DNA from 3 places in the Streptococcus vulneris genome. Region 3 is predicted to be linked to each of the others. Evidence: predicted binding sites of a transcription regulator. Region 3 holds the regulator's gene; each other region holds the start of a gene.
The links. The regulator Rex, encoded in region 3, represses fermentation and respiration genes when NADH is low (regulators of the CRP and FNR family bind a similar motif). The targets are predictions, from matches to a motif close to TTGTGAANTANTTCACAA.
Positions count from the first base shown of each region.

Region 1 (4,839 bases), on a different contig from region 3:
TCTTCCTCAAAGTGAGTGATATCAATGTTTTGTTCACGAACAAGTGCTAACTCTTGCTTGTATTTTAGGGAATTAAGCGCCGCATTTCGCAAGAGCCCAATCAACTGGATAAAGAACTGAGGGCGAACCACATACATCTTTTCATACTCGTGACTGACGTCAACAATCCCTGTATTAAAGTAGTCATTATCAGCCTCAAGCATGGTCACCAAAACCGCATATTCACAGTCCTTTTCACGACGGTCCTTGTCCAATTCCTTGTAGAAGTCCGCGTTCTTGTGCTTCTTCTCTGTCCCGTCCGCTTCATTTTTCATCTCAAACATGATGGAAATGATTTCAACTCCATTTTCATCACATTCACGGAAGATAAAGTCCCCCTTAGACCCACGCGCAGAGACCTTGTTATCCTTCTCAAAGTAAGCATTTGGAAAGGCGAAACTACGGACCTTGTTAAACTCACTTTCCGCATACTGTTCCAGACTTTCCCCGATAGCTTTTGTAGATTGTTGAGCTTTGAAATTCTTATAAAATTCGACCTGTTCACTAGCTGCCTTGAGTTGAGCTTCGTAGTTTTGCTTAACTGAAGCAAGAGAAAGCTCGTTTTCCTTTTCTTGCAGTAGGAGCTGATTTTTAACCTGATCCCGTTCTTTTTCTAGGTCAGAGAGGGTCTTTTGCAGTTGATTTTCATGCTCCAAACGCAAGGTTGCCAATTGGTTTTCCAAGGCCTGCACTTCCTTGTCCTTTGCTAAGAGAGCCTCATGGCTTGTCTGTTCAACCTCCTTCTTAGCCAACTCTTTCTCTGTATCAAAGTTTTGGATTTGACTCTGCAATTGCGCAATTTCTTGGTCTTTTTGAGCTAGTTTAGACTGTTGCTCATTCATGGCCTTTTGCTCAGCCAAGGCCAGTTCCTGCTTCATGCGATCGTGCAATTCCTTATCAAACTCTGCCGTTCTTACTTGGGACAAAAGTTCGGCATACTGGCTTTCATTTACTGTAAAGACTTCCCCACAGTTGGGACATTTGATTTCGTTCATATCGTTCCTCTTTCTAGACTTCTGTAACCATTATATCATGCCTGAGGGAAAATCAAAAACAGTGAGTCGAGACCCACTGTTTATCTTCTTTTTCTTTAAATTTTTTCCAAGGCCAAGCGCAAGTCTTCAATCAAATCTTCTACATTTTCAAGACCGATAGACAAGCGGATTTGGTTTGGTGTGACACCTGCGGCTTCTAAGTCTTTTTCTGACAATTGACCGTGAGTAGTTGTTGCTGGGTGAACAACAAGAGACTTGGCATCTGCCACATTTGCAAGGTCAGAGAAGATTTCCAAATTATCAATAACCTTGCGTGCTTCTGCCTCCCCACCTTTGACATGGAAGGTAAAGATTGAACCCACACCTTTAGGCAAGTATTTCTCAGCCAAGGCATGGTAAGGACTATCAGCAAGTTTTGGATAATTGACCTTTTCTACCTTAGGATGGTTGACAAGGAAATCAACAATTTTCTCTGCATTTTGCACATGGCGTTCCACGCGAAGAGAAAGGGTTTCCAGTCCTTGGAGTAACAAGAAGGCATTAAATGGCGACAAGGCTGCACCTGTATCACGAAGCAATTGAACACGGACAGCGATAATAAAGGCTGCTGCCCCCACATCACGAGTATAGCTCAAATTGTGATAACTTGGATCCTCGTCAACAAATTGAGGGAATTTCCCTGAAGCCGCCCAGTCAAAACGACCGCTATCGACAATCACTCCACCAATAGTCGTACCATGCCCTCCGATAAACTTAGTCGCAGAGTGAATAGCAATATCTACACCGTGAGAAAAAACGTTAATCAAATAAGGTGTTGCAAAGGTATTATCTGAAACGAGTGGAATCTGGTGTTTATGCGCAATCTCAGCCAATTTTTCCAAGTCAGGAATATTTATCAAGGGATTCCCCAAGGTTTCAATCAAGACAAGCTTGGTATTGTCTTTGATCGTTGCTTCCACTTCTTCCATATTATCCACATCGACAAAGGTTGTTGTGATACCATAACGAGGAAGGGTTTCCTTCAAGAGATTGAAGGTCCCACCGTAAATAGTTGAGGCTGCTACTACATGGTCACCAGCATGGGCAAGAGCCAAAATCGTATAAGTCACTGCTGCCATACCTGATGCTGTTGCAAGAGCTCCAACACCACCTTCAAGAGCAGCGATTCTTTCTTCAAAAGCAGCTGTTGTAGGGTTGGTGATACGAGTATAAATGTTCCCTGGTTTTCTCAAGGCAAACAAATCGGCACCTTCCTGCGTGTCATCAAAAACAAAGGATGTTGTTTGATAAATCGGCACTGCACGAGACTTGGTAGCTGGATCCACAACTTGACCAGCATGCAGTTGCAAAGTTTCAAATTTAAAATCACGAGTCATAGGGCGACCTCCAAATAGTTTGATTAAGGATATTGTAGCACCTTAAGTTATAGTTTACAAATATCAGTTTTCTATATTTTGATATAAGAAATAGCTATTACCCTATTTAAAAGATGAAAAAAGCACGACTCAATCGTGCTCATTTTCTTAATCTACATAAGTATCTTCATTTTTATTGAGGAAGGCATATGGAAGACCCATCAAGAGGCCTCCTCCGATAAAGTTTCCAATGAAGGTTACACCCCAGTGGCGAAGCATATTCCCAACACCGAAATTAGCAATTGAATCTGCTGCAACACTAAACTTAACAATCGCAAAAGAAGCAAAGTTCGCAGCAATGTGTTCGTTTGTTAAGAATACAAACATGTAAATAGCTGACAACACAAGCCAAAGTTTGGCACCACCATCTTTGACCAAAACAAATGAAAGAATCGCAATATTTACGAAAATATTTGCCAAAATCGCCTCAAGCAAGATTAATTCATTTGAACGGCCTAACTTCATCTCAACAACCCCTGAGATAAAACTATCGTGAGTCAGATGTGCATAAGCTGCTGAGTGGGCAAAGCCCCAACCTGCTATCAAAGCCCCGATAAGGTTGAACAAGGTACAGTAAAGTAAAATCTCAGCTGTCTTTCTCCAAGAGATTTTTTTCAAGAAACTACCAGCAGTTAAGAACATCATGTTTGATGTTACCAACTCGGCATTCAAGAAAACAATGTAGGCCAAGCCCCAAGCAAATACAAATGGGAAGAGGAAGCGTCCACTACCTGGTACGATCTTATTAATCAAGTCAGCCCCTACTGCACCCGCAGCTGTACTGAAAGTTAAGAATGCACCTGCAAACATAGAACGAATCGCATACTTAAATTTGCTTTGACTATAAAGACTTTCCTTCTTCTTGCAAGCAAATTCAATTTTTGAGATAAATTCTGAAGAAACCATAATAAACTCCTAAAACTTTTATTTGTGATAATTATATCACAAACTTTAGAATTAAGGAAACGTTTTCTGTATTTCATAAAAGTTTATTTTATGAAAATATTAAAAGAATCAATGAAACTTAATCTTCACTGATTCTTTTAGAACTAATAAAATTGTTTATATGGTTGATTGAAGGCTGTCAGAGTTTCATCAGATGTTTGTGAATAATCTTTTGTTTCTTTCAAATCACCCTTTACAATGATCCGCTCAGTAGCTGCTGCATCCTCACAAGTTACTAAAGTAATTTCATCAACACCAGTTCGGTCATCAATTTCATCTACTCTATCTGGTGTAACTCGTTTCACTTCACTAATTTCATAGGTATACACTTTATTCTTGTCTGTCAAGTGAATTTTCATCCCTTTTTTCGCACGATCTAGTGGAGAAAAAAGCATCTGACTAGCATTATCACCTGTGAAAATATGATGGCTAGCTAATGAATAATTCCCTTTACCCATTTCTTGGTCACGCTTCATGGTACCCGCACCATATAAAAGATTGACATTTGCAATCCCCTTAAAGATAGGTAAATTAATTTCAAGCTCAGGTATTGCAATTCCTCCGATAACAGGTAATTTTTGATTATCCCATTGAGAGGCTAAAACAGCTTCAGAGGAAATGGCTTTTACTGAATCAAAATCAAAATTTCCCTCTGTGTCCTGATTTTCTTCAATTTTTTCTTTTGATACTTGACTAACTTGGTATTTATTGCTATTCCAAGCAATAAATGCATCACGAATCTTTGCATTAAAAATTAAAGCAATAGAGATCAGTATGAGAAATACAGCTAAGATATTTGTCAGCAGATTTTTTCGTTTGATTTTCTTATTATTCTTTTTATGAGACATTATGCTTCACCTTCTGTTTCGTTTTCTGCCCCAACTTCTTCTTTCTCTGCGGCTGCAACCGTTGTAAAGGTTACAATTTTGGCATCTTGATCCAGGCGCATCACCTTAACTCCCATAGTTGAGCGACCTGTTTGTGAAATATTGGCAACATTGGTTCGAATCATGACACCTGTATCAGTGATAATCATCAAATCTTCATCACCTTTAACGGTCATAAGACCAGCAAGAAAACCGTTCTTTTCTGTAATCTTAGCGGTTTGCATTCCTTTACCACCACGACCTTTAGTTGGATATTCGGTCGCAACTGTGCGCTTACCATAGCCCTTTTCTGTGATGATAAGAACCTCGTCCTGGTCTGTAATCACACTAGCACCAACAACTGTGTCTCCGTCACGAAGGTTAACACCTTTCACACCAGTGGCGATACGACTCATATCACGAACAACTGATTGATTAAAGCGAACTGCATAACCAAGCTTGGTACCAATGATAATATCCGTATTTTCTTCTGTTAGTAATACATTAATTAGCTCATCTTCATCTTTGAGGTTTAAAGCCTTAAGTCCATTTTGACGAATGTTAGCAAATTCCTTAACG
Region 1 is NZ_JAHUZC010000008.1:68,504-73,342, reverse strand. Features, by position in the region: gene KUA57_RS06600 (DUF2130 domain-containing protein) at 1-1,034, opposite strand, end outside; gene KUA57_RS06595 (O-acetylhomoserine aminocarboxypropyltransferase/cysteine synthase family protein) at 1,130-2,410, opposite strand; gene KUA57_RS06590 (formate/nitrite transporter family protein) at 2,558-3,355, opposite strand; gene KUA57_RS06585 (class A sortase) at 3,499-4,242, opposite strand; gene gyrA (DNA gyrase subunit A) at 4,242-4,839, opposite strand, start outside.
Region 1: the regulator Rex is predicted to act here: its motif matches at 3,380-3,397, upstream of KUA57_RS06590 (formate/nitrite transporter family protein).

Region 2 (4,839 bases), on a different contig from region 3:
AGTGACAATGGCACTTGAAAAACCCAAACTTTCCATCATTTCTGAGAATGATTTCCCCTGAGACAAACCTGTACGCATCTGGGTCACACACTGCTTGTCCAACAAAGCACTCCTATCTAAAAATGAGATAGTCTCCACTAGATGAAAACCGCTGGAAAAGAGATTGTTAAACAAGGTGATGATATTTTTTTGCTTAGCTGTAGCTAATTTTTTCCGTTTCAGCCTGAAGACTTGTGATATGTCCATCTTTAAGAAGCTGGTCAATCTGTTCATTCCAGCTAGTTGGCTGGTGTTCTTGATAGTCTTTGTTTGCAAAGTCAACAATTCCTCCTCCCCCGATTAATCTCTGGTAACAAACACCTTGCAGAACGACTGCCAATTCCTCCTCACTCACACCCAACTCCAGCAGGCGCTCATAAACACCTCGAATGCTCTTGGCATGGATGGTTGAAAAGACTGTCGCCCCTGTCAAACTGGCTCTAACAACTGCACGCGCCGTCTCGCTGTCCCGAATTTCTCCGATAATCAAGAGATCTGGCCGATGACGCAAGGAAAGTTTGATGAGATTTTCATAGGTCAACCCGATTGCTTCGTTCAACTGCAACTGAAGCATGTCGTCCTGCTTGATTTCTACAGGATCTTCGATGGACATAACTTGCTGTCCTTTAAAGAGTAACTTGGCCAATTCATGCATCAAGGTCGTCTTACCACTGCCGACTGGACCAGCAAAGAGATAGAGACCACGTTGCCTATACTGCTTGCCAAGTTCTTCAATATCCTGAAACCAAAAATGCAAATCCTGCTCCTCATCATGCAACAAGCGAATCACCAAACTCTCCTGCCCTCGATAATCGCCTACAGTAGATAGACGTAGGGACGCCATCTTCTGGTCATATTCATAATCACAGGAACCAAGTTGACTACGTCGCTTTTCTCCCACATTCATACCCGCCACAAACTTAAAGTGACTAATAACGGCCGCAAACTTTTCAAAATCATAGCTACCAATTTTACAGCGCTCGTCTCCTACCCTCATATGAAGCTCATAATCGTCTAACTTAGGAACAAAATAAATATCCTGCGCCCCTTTTTTCCGAGCCGAACGAATGATTTCTTGTGCAATTTCTTGAACCATACTTACCTCCTCACCTATACTATTCGCAAAGATTTGGGAAAAATAAAAAAAGCAACTCCAAAAAAGTTACTTTTTCTCTATTTTAATTTCATACGGCAAGAACGGTGCCTTTCCTTACCTGTTTGTTTTTCATAGCCTGGACGTAATTTTTCATCTGGGATAACCTGCTCATCCTGTAAAAGAGCCAAAGAATGGTATTGTTGTAAATAGTCATCACATTCATCACACCAGCGTTGGTCTTCCGGATCCCAAAAAATGGTCATCAAGTCACTTCTACTTTTATAAAGAGGGGATTCTTGTTCCAATCTAAACCAGCAAGTTTTATAGTATTTGAGAGCATCATAATACTGGTCAAATTTTCTACTTGCTACAATATCTTCTTCCCAACCTTCTAAGAACCACCACGGTTCAAAATCTCCGTACATTTCTATAACACGATACATATTCATTCATTCCTTTGTACCGTATATTATAACCAATTCCGCTAAACAAGGAAAGAAATATGCTCATTTCTTAATTTTTTGATAAAAAATCCAGCCATCTGATGGATGACTGAATTTCTATTCGCTTATGTTTCAAAATCTTTTTACTACCTAGGCTTCAGAAATATCGTTTTCAATAATGACTTTGATTGCATGGTGGTCTGCTGCCTTACTGAAGACTTCATAGGCTTTTTCAATTTCACTTAGTTTGAAATAGTGAGTTACCAATTTTTCTGGTTCAATCTTATGACTTTCAAGAGCTTTCAACAATTGTGGAGTGGTATTTGTAGATACCAAACCAGTTGTTACATTGATGTTGCGAATCCAAAGTTTGTCCAAATCGAATTCAACTGGTTTACCATGTACACCACAGTTGGCAACTGTTCCGTCTATACCGATAATCTTTTGACAGAAATCAAATGTTGTAGGAATACCGACAGCTTCGATAGCGACATCCACACCACGACCATCTGTCAAATCATAAATTTCTTTAATGGCTTTTTCAGGGTCTGAAGAATTAACTTTATGAGTCGCACCAAATGATAAAGCAGTTTCCAAGCGGTTATCGTCTAAGTCCACCATAATCAATTTGGCTGGTGAGTAAAACTGAGCTGTCAAGAGAGCAGCCAATCCAACAGGTCCTGAACCAATAATGGCTACACTACAACCAGGTTCTACTTTCCCTTTCAAGACACCAATTTCATACCCAGTAGGCAAAATGTCTGATAACATAACCAAGGCTTCATCTGACAAGTCTTCTGGAGTATGGTAAAGAGTATTATCTGCATGAGGGACACGTAGATATTCAGCCTGCATACCATCAATTAAGTGACCGAAAATCCAGCCCCCTTCGTCTTCACAATGGGCATAAATTCCTTTTTTACAGTAGTAGCATTTACCACAGGCACAGACACAAGAAATCAAGACCTTGTCGCCTTTTTTGAAGTTCGAAACTCCTTCTCCAACTTCTTCAACAATCCCAATCCCTTCGTGACCAAGAATGGTACCACTTTGGCAAGCGGGAACATCCCCTTTGATAATATGGAGGTCTGTTCCACAAATAGTGGTTTTTACGATACGCACAATAGCGTCTGTTGGCTTGCGAACAACTGGTTTGTCAACGTCAACAAAAGAAGCAAGTCCTGGTTTAACATAAGTATAGGCTTTCATAAAGCATTCCTCCGTTTTTTTATTTGTACTATTTACAATATAATTGTAAGCCTTTTCGTTTGTTTCTTCAAGTATTTTTGTGATTTTTTTAACTTTTTTATTTACCGGTAAAGTAATATAGATAAAAAAGCAGAAGCTAGTCTGCTTTCATCCTTAACAAAGAGAAATTTCACTACTCCAGAAGAACTTTCGATTAACATAAAACGACTAAACAAAAATGATATTACTGATAAATGGAGAATATTCTTCTATATCATTAATAAACTAGGACGTCAAAAACAATAGAATTTTCAGGGAATTTCTATTCTAAAATCACGAATAATCTCTGCAATATTATCTAGATTGCAATATATATTAGACATTTTACTAACAATTTTTATAATAGCTTTTATCTTTAAGAGCACAATAACGGCCTTGCTTCTCTCTTAACGAGATTCAAGACCGTTATATAATATTTTTATTTTATAGCTCTACCTTCTACTATTTGGTTGTGTAGATGATGAACTTGATGTACTGCTAGAACTACTACTTGAACTTGGCGTAGATGAGAAACTACCAATAATACTTGACCAAGCATTTTGATAATCTGCTTCACTTCCTCCAATAGCAAAGTGATAGCTAGTCGTAGGAGCTCCCGCCTTATTAGCCCAATAGCTCGTTACAGTAGCCCCTGAAAGATCCACTGTTTTTCCATTAACGGATACTTTGCCTGGCTTCTGTCCTGTAGATCTGAGGACCTGAGATTGGGTCACACTAGAATCAAGATTAAAGCGTTCATTGCCCCAAACACCAGGCTCAGCCTGTTGGATAGCATTGACCAAGTAAGCCATATATTTGGCATTTCGATAATGTCCAGCCCCCTTAGCCATTGGGCGGTTGTCATCATGCCCTAGCCAACCACCTAGAGTCAATCTTGGTGTTGACAGCATGAGCCACATATTTTCATCTTCATTGGTTGTACCAGTCTTACCAATCCAGTCTGCACGAGCTAAGCTTGAATTGATAGAAGCCAAATCCGTTTGGAAACTTGAAGTGATTCGAGATGAAATCACCTCACGAAGCAAACTCTGCATAATTGTTGCCGTTGCCTTCGAGTACACTTGAACTGGCTTGTCTTGAAATTCATAGATTACTCTACCATCAGATGATTCAATCTTAGAAATCACATGTTTCTGATGGTAGACACCGTTATTGGCAATTGTTTGATAACCATTGGTATGCTGGGCGACTGTGACTTCAATACCGCCGCCCATAGGCAGACTTTCGATACCGTACTCTGGAATCTCGTAACCCATTTTCTCCATATAGCTCTTAACATCGACACCTTTTTCACGAAGCATGCGATAGGTCCAATAGGCTGGAATATTCCATGAATAGTTTAAAGCATCACCCAAATTGACCATATCTGTGCCTTTACTACTACCATGCACAATCGGACTACCATTTGCAAAATTTGTAGGATAATTTGACAATATGCTAGCACTTCCCATCAAACCTTGGTCAATGGCAATTCCGTAGGCCAGCAAAGGCTTGGTTGTAGAGGCTGGCGAACGCTTGGTATCAAAGGCGTGATTGTTTTGGTTAGTCTGGTAATTACGACCACCAACAAAGCCTAGAACAGCCCCCGTTTTATTGTCCATCAAAACATTCCCTACTTCAGGTTGCCCAGTCGAATCATCTACTAAATGACCATAGTTCGCAACTGCATTTTGCATGGCCGCATGGATTTTTTTATTGATCGTTGTAGTGATTTTGTAGCCACCATTACTTAGTTCCTGCTCAGCTCTCTCATGATAAGCCTTTCGAATCGCTTCATTTTTCAACTCTTGGTTAGAGACATTGTCCTGTCGAACTAAATAATCATACATACGGTCTGTCGCTTCAGCCATAGCTGTAAAGTAGAGATAATCCCTCGAAACAACATTGACAGTTCCTGATGGCAAGAAGTCTTGTTTGAGATTATAGTCCTTGTACTGGTCGTATTCTTCCTGAGTCAGAGCACCCGTACGGTACATGTTGTAGAGAACATCCTTGGCCCGCTTCAAACCAAGT
Region 2 is NZ_JAHUZC010000005.1:86,314-91,152, reverse strand. Features, by position in the region: gene comGB (competence type IV pilus assembly protein ComGB) at 1-246, opposite strand, end outside; gene comGA (competence type IV pilus ATPase ComGA) at 194-1,135, opposite strand; gene KUA57_RS05050 (DUF1033 family protein) at 1,213-1,578, opposite strand; gene KUA57_RS05045 (zinc-dependent alcohol dehydrogenase family protein) at 1,729-2,787, opposite strand; gene pbp1b (penicillin-binding protein PBP1B) at 3,258-4,839, opposite strand, start outside.
Region 2: the regulator Rex is predicted to act here: its motif matches at 2,865-2,882, upstream of KUA57_RS05045 (zinc-dependent alcohol dehydrogenase family protein).

Region 3 (4,839 bases):
AGATCAATTAACTATTACAGAGTTGGTTGAGGCCGTCCTAGAAAAAACAGGTTACGTCGATATTCTAAACGCTCAAGCGACTTTAGAAAGCAAGGCTAGGGTTGAAAATATTGAAGAGTTCCTTTCTGTGACGAAAAACTTTGATGACACATCTGATGGACCAGAAGAAGAAACTGGTTTGGACAAACTAAGTCGTTTCTTAAATGACCTGGCCTTGATTGCTGATACAGATTCAGGTAGTCAGGAGACATCAGAAGTTACCCTAATGACCCTGCATGCTGCCAAAGGTCTCGAGTTTCCAGTTGTCTTTTTGATTGGGATGGAAGAGAATGTCTTTCCGCTTAGCCGCGCGGCTGAGGATCTAGATGAATTAGAAGAAGAACGCCGTCTGGCCTATGTAGGAATTACGCGTGCAGAGAAAATTCTCTATCTGACAAATGCCAATTCGCGCCTGCTTTTTGGTCGTACCAACTACAACCGTCCGACTCGTTTTATTAACGAAATCAGCTCAGACTTACTTGAGTATCAAGGTCTGGCTCGTCCTGTAAATACAAGCTTTAAGACATCTTATAGCAGTGGTGGTCTCGCCTTTGGTCAAGGTATGAGTCTTGCCCAGGCCCTTCAAGACCGTAAACGCGGTGTGGCACCAAAAACTATCCAGTCAAGCGGTCTCCCATTTGGTCAATTTACAGCTGGAGCAAAATCAGGGTCTAGCGAGGCAAATTGGTCCATTGGTGACATTGCTCTCCACAAGAAATGGGGAGAGGGAACTGTTCTGGAAGTTTCAGGAAGCGGTGCTAGGCAGGAATTAAAAATCAATTTCCCAGAAGTAGGTTTGAAAAAACTTTTAGCTAGTGTAGCCCCAATTGAGAAAAAAATATAATTTTCCATCCTTCTCACGAATAATAAAGTGAGGAGGATTTTTATGTACAGTATTTCATTCCAAGAAGATTCACTATTACCAAGAGAAAGGCTGGCAAAAGAAGGAGTTGAAGCGCTCAGTAATCAAGAGTTGTTAGCTATTTTACTTAGGACAGGAACACGTCAAGCTAGTGTTTTTGAAATTGCCCAGAAAGTTTTGAACAACCTTTCAAGTCTAACGGATTTGAAAAAAATGACCCTGCAGGAATTACAGAGTCTGTCTGGTATTGGGCGTGTTAAGGCCATAGAATTACAAGCTATGATTGAACTGGGGCATCGTATTCACAAACATGAAACTATTGAGATGGAAAGTATTCTCAGCAGTCAAAAGTTGGCCAAGAAGATGCAACAGGAGTTGGGACATAAAAAACAAGAGCACCTGGTGGCGCTCTATCTCAATACTCAAAATCAAATCATTCATCAACAGACCATTTTTATCGGCTCAGCTACTCGTAGTATTGCTGAACCACGTGAGATTCTTCACTATGCTATCAAGCATATGGCAACCTCTCTTATCTTGGTCCACAATCATCCTTCAGGAGCGGTAGCCCCTAGCCGAAATGATGATCATGTGACTAAACTTGTAAAAGAAGCCTGTGACCTGATGGGGATTGTCCTCTTGGACCATTTGATTGTCTCTCATTCTAATTACTTTAGTTATCGTGAAAAGACGGATTTAATCTAAAGTTCATTGACGACATAGTCAAAGAGGTTTTTATCTTTGGGACGATTTTCAAAAAGAAATTCTGGGTGCCATTGGACACCGAGAAAGGCGACATCATCTGTACTCATGACAGCTTCAATGATACCATCCTTAGGATCATGAGCTGCAATCTTTAAGTTAGGTGCTAAATCTTTGATGCTCTGGTGGTGGAAGGAGTTGATATGGGAAATTTCTCCATAGATTTCTCGAAGAACAGTATTTGGTTCTGTCATCAAGCGTTGAGTTGTGTACTCGGCAGAACAATCTTGCCAGTGGTCTTCGATATCTTGATACAAAGTTCCACCCATGGCAACATTAAAGAGTTGAGTCCCACGGCAGACGGAGAAAATAGGCTTTTTCTGGTTAATAGCTTCCTTGATGAGGGCCAGTTCAAAGATATCCCTTTGAAGGTGATAGTCATCGCTATCGATGGTTTTTGGTTCACCATAGAATTTTGGATCAACATTTTGCCCACCTGTCAAGATGAGCTTGTCAATCAAACTAATATAGTGGCTAGCCATTTCTTGATCACCAATCGGTAGGATGATGGGAATCCCTCCAGCGTCTTTAACGCCTTCAACAAAGCCTTTTGCTGCGTAACTCATCATGATGTCATCATCTGGATGAGTTTTTTCGTTTCCTGTTATCCCAATAACTGGTTTTTTCATAAAATGATTTTCGCTTTCTAATCCTCTTTTCGCATGAAGTAGAGGAGAGTTTGGAGTTCACTTGTCAAATCGACATATTGAACGACCACGTCTTTTGGTAAATGCAGATGGACTGGTGAAAAACTGAGGATTCCTTTCACGCCAGCATCCACCAAGAGATTGGCAACCTCTTGCGACTTGACGCTGGGAACAGTCAAGATAGCAGTCTTCACATCAGCATCCTTGATTTTATCCTTGATTTGAGAAATTCCGTAAATGGGAATCCCATCAGGAGTTTGGGTACCGACTTCAGGATGGTCATCTAGATCAAAGGCCATGATAATCTTCATCTTGTTACGCTCGTGGAAGCGGTAGTGGAGAAGGGCATGGCCCATATTTCCAATACCTACCAGCATGACATTGGTAATAGAGTTATCATTGAGTAAATCGGCAAAAAATGTCATCAGTTTTTTGACATCATAGCCAAAACCACGACGACCTAGTTCACCAAAATAGGAAAAATCACGACGTACGGTCGCGGAATCAATACCGATAGCCTCTGCAATTTGCTTAGAGTTGGCACGTTCAATCTTTTCTGCATGAAATCTCTTAAAAATTCGATAGTAGAGAGAGAGTCTTTTCGCTGTAGCTTTTGGAATAGCAGACTGTTTATCTTTCACAAAATCACAACCTTTCTATTCTTCTATTTTATAGAAACATTGTGAAAAAATCAACAAAAATAAGAAAAAACTAAGAAAAATCTTAGTTTTGATGTAAAAAATCTGCATGTGATAGAAAACGGTAGAGGTCTCCGACCAGTCCTTGGTAAACTTCTTGTCCTTTAAAGGTCAAAGAAGTTACATAAAGTGTATCTGGTAGGGTAACACATCCTGACAGAGCCAGCATGAGAGCTTCGTAATCCTCATACTTGAGAGTTCGCTCTACATGATAGCTGTCCTTATAGGTCAGTTCAAACATTTTGGCTCTATCTTTCCGATTTTGTAAAGACACCACGTTCTACCAAGCTATCCATGAGGAAGTAGAATTTTTCCTGATGAATGTGGTGGTCTTCTGATTTGAAAATATCAACTAGGCGTAGCCCAAACTTGTCAGTGATATTGATTTTAGCACCTGTAAGTTCCTTGTTAATGATGATTTTGAGTTGGAATCCCTCACCGCTGTTCGGAACTTTTTCCAAAAGGCGAGTCAATTCATAGTTACCAACCTTAGTCTCAAAAAAGGTGTTGTCCTTAAGGGTGAATTTTTTAACAGAAGGACTAAGAGTGTAGTCGTAACGACAATTTTTTAACTGAATGGTTTTTTCAAATGCCATATGGCTAACCTCCGATAATTTCTTTTAAGGTTTTTGCGAGGGTATGTAGGTCTTCAACAGTATTTTGTGGCGACAAACTGATACGAACGGATTCCTTCAAGCGTTCTGAATTTGCTCCGTACATAGCTTCAAGAACATGGCTGGATTGGACAATGCCTGCAGTGCAGGCTGAGCCAGTAGAGATTGAAATTCCAGCCAAATCTAAACGAAGGAGTAAGAGGTCATTTTTTTGGCCAGGAAATCCAATATTGAGGACATAAGGGAGATGATATTCTCCTCTATTCAAGTAATACTGAACTCCCTCTAGCTCTGCAAGAAAGGCAGTTTCTAGATTTTGTACATGTTGAAAATGTTCTTCTTGTTTTTCTAGGTCCTCTTTTAGGGCTGCAACCATGCCTACGATGGCAGCCAAATTTTCAGTACCTGCACGTTTTTTCTGTTCTTGGTCTCCACCATGGAGATAGGAATCAAAGTCCATGCTAGAAGCATAGAGAAAACCGATTCCCTTAGGACCATGGAATTTATGTGCAGAAGCGGTGAGAAAATCAATGCCCAACTCTTCTGGGTGAATTGGTATTTTACCAATAGCTTGAACTGCATCAACATGATAGGCAGCAGGGTGTTGCTTGAGTATTTGGCCAATTTCAGCGATGGGAAGTAGGTTTCCTGTCTCATTATTGGCAAACATGGTAGAAACCAAAATTGTATCATCACGTAAAGCTTTTTGAATTTGTTGGGCTGTGATTTCTTGATTTTCTGGTTGGATAATGGTTGCTTCAAAACCGAAGTGTTGAACCAAGTAATCAATGGTTTCAAGGACGGCATGGTGCTCAATGGCAGTTGTGATGATGTGTTTTCCTTGTTCTTGATGACGAAGGCAGTAGCCAATGATAGCAGTATTGTTGCCTTCAGTCCCACCAGAAGTGAAAAAGATATGTTGAGGTTTTGTTCCCAGTAACTGGGCTAGTTCCTGACGGGCTTCGCGTAAGAGCTTGCCAGCTTGACGGCCATGCCCATGAATACTAGAAGGATTTCCATGAGTTTCTTGCATAACCTTGGTCATAGCTGAAATAGCAACTGCTGACATGGGAGTCGTTGCAGCATTGTCCAAATAAATCAAAGAATCACCTTATTTCTTTTTGTTGTAGGCAAAGAGTGGGCTGACTGGTTTTCTTTCGTGGATACGGACGATAGCATCACCAATTAACTCACTAGCAGTGATGTAGCATACGTTT
Region 3 is NZ_JAHUZC010000001.1:106,487-111,325, reverse strand. Features, by position in the region: gene pcrA (DNA helicase PcrA) at 1-883, shown strand, start outside; gene radC (RadC family protein) at 926-1,606, shown strand; gene KUA57_RS00555 (gamma-glutamyl-gamma-aminobutyrate hydrolase family protein) at 1,603-2,292, opposite strand; gene KUA57_RS00550 (redox-sensing transcriptional repressor Rex) at 2,310-2,951, opposite strand; gene KUA57_RS00545 (DUF4649 family protein) at 3,034-3,249, opposite strand; gene KUA57_RS00540 (DUF1831 domain-containing protein) at 3,257-3,604, opposite strand; gene KUA57_RS00535 (cysteine desulfurase family protein) at 3,609-4,724, opposite strand; gene KUA57_RS00530 (ribose-phosphate diphosphokinase) at 4,734-4,839, opposite strand, start outside.